DNA from 3 places in the Kitasatospora sp. NPDC001175 genome. Region 3 is predicted to be linked to each of the others. Evidence: riboswitches for the same ligand, from Rfam matches in the RefSeq annotation. Region 3 holds a riboswitch; each other region holds the start of a gene.
What was found. Region 3 has a riboswitch for cyclic di-AMP ahead of ACWDAK_RS14840 (transglycosylase family protein). Riboswitches for the same ligand answer to the same signal wherever they lie in the genome.

Region 1 (2,255 bases), on a different contig from region 3:
GGCGGCGGTGTCGTTCCCTCCGATCTCGTCGGCCGCAGTGAGCGGCGCCGGATCGCGGTCACCCTGGGCACGGTGCTCACCGAGTACGCCGGTGTCAACCCGATCGCCTGGCTCACCGAGCAGGCCGCCGAGGTCGACGCGGACTTCCTGCTCGCCGTCGGCAGCGCCGACCTGAGCCCGCTGGGCACCCTGCCCGACAACATCCGTCCGCTCCCGTGGACGCCGCTGGCCGAGCTCCTCGACGTCAGCGACGCCGTGATCCACCACGGCGGTTCCGGGACCATGCTCACCGCCGCCGTCGCCGGCGTGCCGCAGCTGATCCTGCCGCAGGGCGCCGACCACTTCATCAACGTGGACGCCGCCGTGGCCAAGGGGTACGGGCTGCGTTCGGACAGCGACTCGGTGGACGCCACGCTGCTCACCCGGCTGCTCGACGACAAGACCCTGCGCGACGCGGCTGCCGCCCTGCAGGACGAGATCGACGAACTGCCGTCGCCGGCAGCCCTGGTCGGCGACTTCGAGCGGCTGTACCGCGAGACCCGCTGAGCACCGCCCGATCCGTCACGTCCGCCGAGGGGCGCGGGAACCAGCATGACCGCACATCTCCGAGGTGCGTGGTCGCCCACGCTGGTCCGCGCGCCGCTCAGCGGTGTTCCTGCACCCGACAGTGGGCTCGGCGAACTCCTCGGTCAGCGGCGAGGCACGCGTCCCGCACCAGGCGAGGCGGACCTGGTGCGGGGCGACACCGGTGATCGGGAGGTGCACGATCTCGGGGCGCGGGCGGGCGGGCGCGGTCGAACGGCGGCCCCGGTACAGCAGCGGCACACCCAACTCCGCTCCCCGCTCTGAGTGTCCATGCGGAGCCGGCCCCGGGCTCGTGGGCAGCAGCAGAGCCGGAGTCCAGTGGAAGGCTGAACGAATGTCGTGATTTTTGTGTGATGCACCGGATGCGGGCTTGTTATCCAGGTGATGATCCCTCTAATCTCCCTGCAGTTCGCCGTTGCGGACTCCCGGACGCAGTACGCCGAGTCCTGCCCATTCGCGCTCCGGGACATCGAGCACACCCTGGGCAGGAGCGGGGGAACCAGGTCAGTCGCCGTCCCCCACGGCTTGGGGTGAAGCCGCGTACCCACGCGGCCGGGCCACCTCCCGGTCCGAACCCGACAGCTCACCTCGTAGGCGTACGGAGAGGAATGTTCCGTGGTCTTTTCCGGCTCTGGCCGCCACCGCCGTCCCACCCAGGCCGACCGCGCCATCGCCGCCGCCGGCGTGGCGAGCGTGGGTCTGGCGCTCCCGCTGCTCACCGCTTCCGGGGCACACGCCGCGCCCGTCAAGACCTGGGACGCCGTGGCCCAGTGCGAAACCGGCGGCAACTGGAGCGCTGACGACGGCCAGGGCCACTACGGCGGCCTCGGTCTGACGCAGCGCGCCTGGGTCTCGCACGGTGGCGACAAGTACGCCGCCGAGCCCGACCACGCCACCAGGAGCCAGCAGATAGCCGTGGCCGAGCGGGTCCTCGAAGACTCCGGCACCGGCCTCTGGCCCAACTGCGCCGCGCAGGCCGGTCTGACCGATCAGGGCGGCAAGGGCGGCCGGCACGATGACGGTGACAAGGGCCGTCAGAACGATGACGGCGACAAGGCCGGTACCGCGCCCGGTTCGCAGGCTTCGGCCACGCCCACGCCGGCCCCCGCGCCTGACGCCCCGGCGGCCGCCCCCACTCCGAGCGTGCCTTCCGCCGACACCACTCCGCCCGGCACCCCAGCTCCGACCTTCCCCGGCCGCGCGGGCTACGACCCGGCCGCCGGCGTGTACTGGTACCAGGACAACGGCGTCTGGCACTGGACCGTCCAGCACGACATCTACATCAAGCACATGGACAGCGCGGCGGCCACCGCCCAGCCGAGCGCCGGCACCGACACCACCTCGCCGAGCCCGGCGGCTCCGGGCACCTCGCAGCCGGCGCAGCCGGGCGTCCCGACGACGGGGGCCACCCCCTCGATGCCGGCGACCGGCACCCCCGCCCCCGGCTCCGCGACCGGTACCCCGCAGCTTCCGGGCACACCCACCGCGGGTTCCGGCGCCGCCGCCGCGCCCGTGACGCCGGCCTCCCCCGCCGCGCCCGCCCAGCCGTCGGCCCCCTCGACTGCGAACACCCCGGCCGCCCCGCAGACCTACACCGTCGAGCGTGGCGACACCCTCTCCGCTATCGCCGAGTCGCACAAGCTCACCGGATGGCAGCACCTCTACGAGGA
Region 2 (2,255 bases), on a different contig from region 3:
AAGTCCTGGGTGAGCCAGACGGTTCCACTGGCATCCCGGTAGACGGCGATGCCGATGTGGGTGAACTCGCTGCTGAGGATGTTCTTGCGGTGGCCGTCGTCCGGCGGCGTCTCGTTCAGCATGTCCTGGGTCAGACTGACCGCCATTGCGGCGATGTCCTGGGCCGAGGTGGAGACCCCGTTGCCGTAGCCTATGTTCTCCCCGACGGCGTTCCACTGGACGCCCGCGGCCGTCACCCGTGCACCCAACTCGGCCTCGCCCGGGCACTGGTGGGACATGCCGCAGCCGCCGGCCATCGTCTGGTTGTGGGCCTCGGAGCTGCTGGTCAGCCCTGCCGTGATGGTGTAGGCCGGCAGACCCTGGGCGGCCCGCGCCTGGTTGATCAGGCCGAGCACCTGCTGCACGGCGTCCGAGCTCGAACCGGTCTGCGCGGCCGGGGTGGTGGCCGCGGGGGCGGGGGCGTGCGTGGCCGGGGCGGACGGAGAGGCGGCCGGGGACGACGGCGCGGACGTGTGCGACGCCGGGGCCGAAGTCGGAGCGGAGGGCCGCACGGAGTGGGAGCCCTGGGACTCGCCGCCTGGGCGCGCGGTCGCGGATTCCGAGGCGTGGGAGGCCGGGGCGGACGGCGACGGCGAGGCGTGCGAGGCTTCGGCCGAGGCCGGAGCGGAGGGCCGCGCGGCGTGCGGGCCGGCCTGGTGGTGGTGCTGATCGGAGTCGTTCTGGTGCCGGTACTGGTGGTGCTCCTGCCACCCGGCATGGCTCGCGTAGGTGTGGGAGCCGGGCGCGGCGGAGGCTCCGCTCGCGCTCAGCAGCGGCAGCATGAGGCCGGCGCCGGCGATCCCGGCGGTGGCGGCCAGCCGCGGGGTGTGCCTCCGGCGCGCGCGGCGATGCCGGCCGGTACCTGAAGTCAGCATGGGGCGTCCCTCTGCGACGCCTGCGAGGTGAGCTGTCGGGTTCGGGCCGTGAGGTAGCCCGGCCGCACACGGCGGCTTCACCCCTAGCCGCGCTCGTCTCGCCCGCGAACGGGTCGAGCAGGGCGCGGCAAACTACCTGGTTCCCCCGCTCCTGCCCGGTGCACTGCTCGACGTCCGGCCGACCGGTGGACAGGACTCGGCGTCCCGGCGGCAGGGTCCGCAGGTGCGAACAGCCTGAACGCTAGGCAGATCGACCCGGAAGACACAAGTTCGTATCATGCGCATCACATGGACATCCAGTGAAGATCTGATGGATTGCCATATTCACTGACACAATGCTGCATAAGTGCCCTAATCGGACAAATCTCTCGACTGTCCATGGCGGTCACGGCGGCCACCGCCCCCCCCGGGGGGGGCGGACGAGGCGGCCGGCGCGCGTCAGTCGACGATCGGCCCGCATGTGCGGCCGCGCTTGAGTTCGAAGAACCCCTCGGCCTCCGTGACGAGCAGTATGCCGTCCCACAGCCGCCCGGCCGCCTCACCGCGGGGGATCGGGCTCACCACCGGACCGAAGAACGCATTGACCGAGCCGTCGGGACCGGCGATGTGGATCGCGGGCACGCCGAGGTCCTCGCCGATGGGGTCGAGGGCCGCCCGGTTGCCGGCCAGCAGGACCGGGTCGAGCCCGGCGTCGTCGGCGGCGTCGGCGAGTCCGGCGGGCAGGCCCGCCTCCTCCAGCGCGGCCAGGTACAGCTCTCGGCCGATGGGGGCCTTCTCGAGGTGGATCCGGTTGCCGAGGGCGGTGTACAGGTCCCGCAGCACCTCGCTGCCGTGCGCGCGTTCGGCGGCCAGCACCACCCTGGCCGGGCCCCGCCGTTCGGCGAGCCACTGGCGGTACCAGTCGTCCACCTCGCGGCCGTCGTTGTGCGCGGCGAGGCCGAACACCCGGAACCGGCTGCGGACCTGACGGACCTGCTCCACCTCCAGCAGCCAGCGCGAGCCGATCCACGCCCACGGGCACACCGGGTCGAACCACATGTCCACGGCCGTCGTCTCAACGGTCGTCTCGACAGTCGTCATGTACGAATCTCCTGCTCCTTGAGTGTCCGAGGAGACGCTACGTGACCAACTGGCCTTGGCTAAGCTCCAATTCGGATCGATCTGATTGGGCCAATTGTGGATGTGCATGTCACCCTCGGCGGACGGGGCGACCGGGCCGCCCGGATCTACCGGCAGCTGCTGGACGCGGTGCTGGACGGACGGCTGCGCCCCGGCGAACGGCTGCCGCCCAGCCGGGAGCTGGCCCGCCGGCTCGGAGTGTCCCGCAACACCGTGGCCTCG
Region 3 (2,255 bases):
GGCGAGAAGGAGCTGCTGGCCACCGGGGTGGAGGAACTGCTGCGCTACGACGGGCCGGTGGAGCTGGCCACCTGGCGGTTCGCGACCAGTCCGCTGACCATCGGCGGGGTGGAGATCCCGGTCGGCGACCCGGTGCTGGTGGTGCTGGCGGCCGCGGACCGCGACCCGGCCAGGTTCGCCGCGCAGAACACGCTCGATCTGGCCCGGAAGGACAACCCGCACCTGGGTTTCGGCCACGGAATCCACTACTGCATCGGCGCTCCGCTGGCCCGGCTGGAAGGCCAGATCGCGCTGGCGACCCTGCTGACCCGGCTGCCCGACCTGACCCTTGCCGCCGAAGGCGCCGAACTGCGCTGGCGCGGCGGTCTGATCATGCGTGGCCTGCGCGAACTCCCGGTTTCCTTTACCGCGCGACAGGGCTGATCTTCCCCGTAATCCAGAAGTCATTCTCGGGATTTCGGTGAGATGTGCCACATGGTCCGCGCCGCCTTCCGGACACCCGGCGAACCGGGCGTGTCGAGCTGACGGCGTGTCGGGCTTGTCCCCGTTTGTCGATCTCTGAATGCGCATCAAACCGGACAAAGTCACATCGTTTGTGGGCGCATATAAACACAGCGTAATTCTCGTGTGATGTACGGGATATGAGCTTGTGATTGGTGTGACGGTATGCGTAGTCTCCGATGAGTTCGCAGCTGCGAACCCCGTTGCGTGGAACGCCAAACCTTGCCCATCACGCCTCGGGACACCGACCAGAACCCTTGGGCAAGGGCGGGGGACCCAGGTTTCGTCGCCGTTCCCACGGCTTGGGGTGAAGCCGCGTCGGCAGGGCAGGAAGCGTTCCTGTCCCGCTCGCCGCGGCCGGGCCAACCTCCCGGTCCGAACCCGACAGCTCACCTCGCAGGCGTGCGGAGAGGACACCTTCATGCTGTTCACCGGTTCGGGCCGTCATCGTCGCAAGACCCAGGCCGAGAAGGCCATCGCCGCTGCCGGTGTGGCCGGCGTCGGTCTAGCGCTGCCGCTGCTCACCGCCACCGGCGCACACGCCGCCTCCGTGTCGGCCTGGGACAAGGTCGCCGACTGCGAGAGCGGCGGCGACTGGAGCATCAACACCGGCAATGGCTTCTACGGCGGACTCCAGTTCACCTCCAGCACCTGGAAGGCCTACGGCGGCGGCCAGTACGCGGGCCAGGCCAACCAGGCGAGCAAGGGCCAGCAGATCGCGATCGCCGAGAAGGTCCTCGCCTCGCAGGGTCCCGGCGCCTGGCCGGTCTGCTCCGTCAAGGCAGGTCTGTCCAGGGGCGGTTCGGCCGCCGACGTGGACACCAGCAGCCACACCCGCAGCTCCGGCTCGGGCTCCTCGGGCAGCAAGAGCAGCACCAAGAGCTACAAGAGCCAGTCCTCCCAGGACTCTTCGCGCACGGTTGCCACTCCGTCCTTCCCGGGCAAGGCCGGTTACGACGCCGAGTCGGGCAAGTACTGGTACCAGAAGAGCGGCGGCTGGTACTGGACCAGCCACCAGAGCATCTACGAGCAGTTCGCGGGCGGCGCCGCCGAGAAGGCCCCGGCGCAGAGCCCGGTGTCCGCCGCGGCCACCACGCAGAGCGCCGCCACCGGCGACTACACCGTCAAGGAGGGTGACACCCTGTCGGGCATCGCCCAGGCCCAGCACCTCTCCGGTGGCTGGCAGCACCTCTACGACGTCAACCGCGCCACCATCGGCGGCAACGCCAACCTGATCCTCCCCGGTCAGGTGCTCAAGCTGGGCTGACCCCAGGTGGCATGAGGGGCCGTTTCCGCCGCGTCGCGGAAACGGCCCCACTTGTCGCGCTTGTGGTCATTCAGGTGAACTACCGGCTGGTAGAGCGGCCACACGCTGAGACGGAGCCAAGGGCAGCGTGGCCCGGAGGCCCGGTGCGGTTAGGCTCTGGTCGTAACGACTCCGCAATCGTCCGCAGACTGCACCCCCTGTCCGTAGGACCTGCTTCCGCTAGGAGATGCCTCGTGCCGTCCATTGATGTCGTCGTAGCCCGTGAGATTCTCGACTCGCGCGGCAACCCCACGGTCGAGGTCGAGGTCGGCCTCGACGACGGCAGCACCGGTCGTGCCGCTGTCCCGTCCGGCGCCTCCACCGGCGCCTTCGAGGCCCTGGAGCTTCGTGACGGCGACAAGAACCGCTACTTCGGCAAGGGCGTGGAGAAGGCCGTCCTCGCCGTCATCGAGCAGATCGGCCCGGAGCTGGTCGGCTACGACGCCAC

Region 1: another riboswitch for cyclic di-AMP. It lies ahead of ACWDAK_RS13875 (transglycosylase family protein); the one in region 3 lies ahead of ACWDAK_RS14840 (transglycosylase family protein).
Region 2: another riboswitch for cyclic di-AMP. It lies ahead of ACWDAK_RS37380 (CAP domain-containing protein); the one in region 3 lies ahead of ACWDAK_RS14840 (transglycosylase family protein).

The regions. Positions count from the first base shown of each region.
Region 1 covers NZ_JBSFJU010000015.1:53,902-56,156, forward strand. The annotation lists gene ACWDAK_RS13870 (nucleotide disphospho-sugar-binding domain-containing protein) at 1-546, shown strand, start outside; cyclic di-AMP (ydaO/yuaA leader) riboswitch at 1,052-1,196, shown strand; gene ACWDAK_RS13875 (transglycosylase family protein) at 1,201-2,255, shown strand, end outside.
Region 2 covers NZ_JBSFJU010000100.1:10,739-12,993, forward strand. The annotation lists gene ACWDAK_RS37380 (CAP domain-containing protein) at 1-914, opposite strand, end outside; cyclic di-AMP (ydaO/yuaA leader) riboswitch at 917-1,049, opposite strand; gene ACWDAK_RS37385 (DsbA family protein) at 1,353-1,994, opposite strand; gene pdxR (MocR-like pyridoxine biosynthesis transcription factor PdxR) at 2,097-2,255, shown strand, end outside.
Region 3 covers NZ_JBSFJU010000016.1:119,876-122,130, reverse strand. The annotation lists gene ACWDAK_RS14845 (cytochrome P450 family protein) at 1-423, shown strand, start outside; cyclic di-AMP (ydaO/yuaA leader) riboswitch at 738-918, shown strand; gene ACWDAK_RS14840 (transglycosylase family protein) at 923-1,768, shown strand; gene eno (phosphopyruvate hydratase) at 2,002-2,255, shown strand, end outside.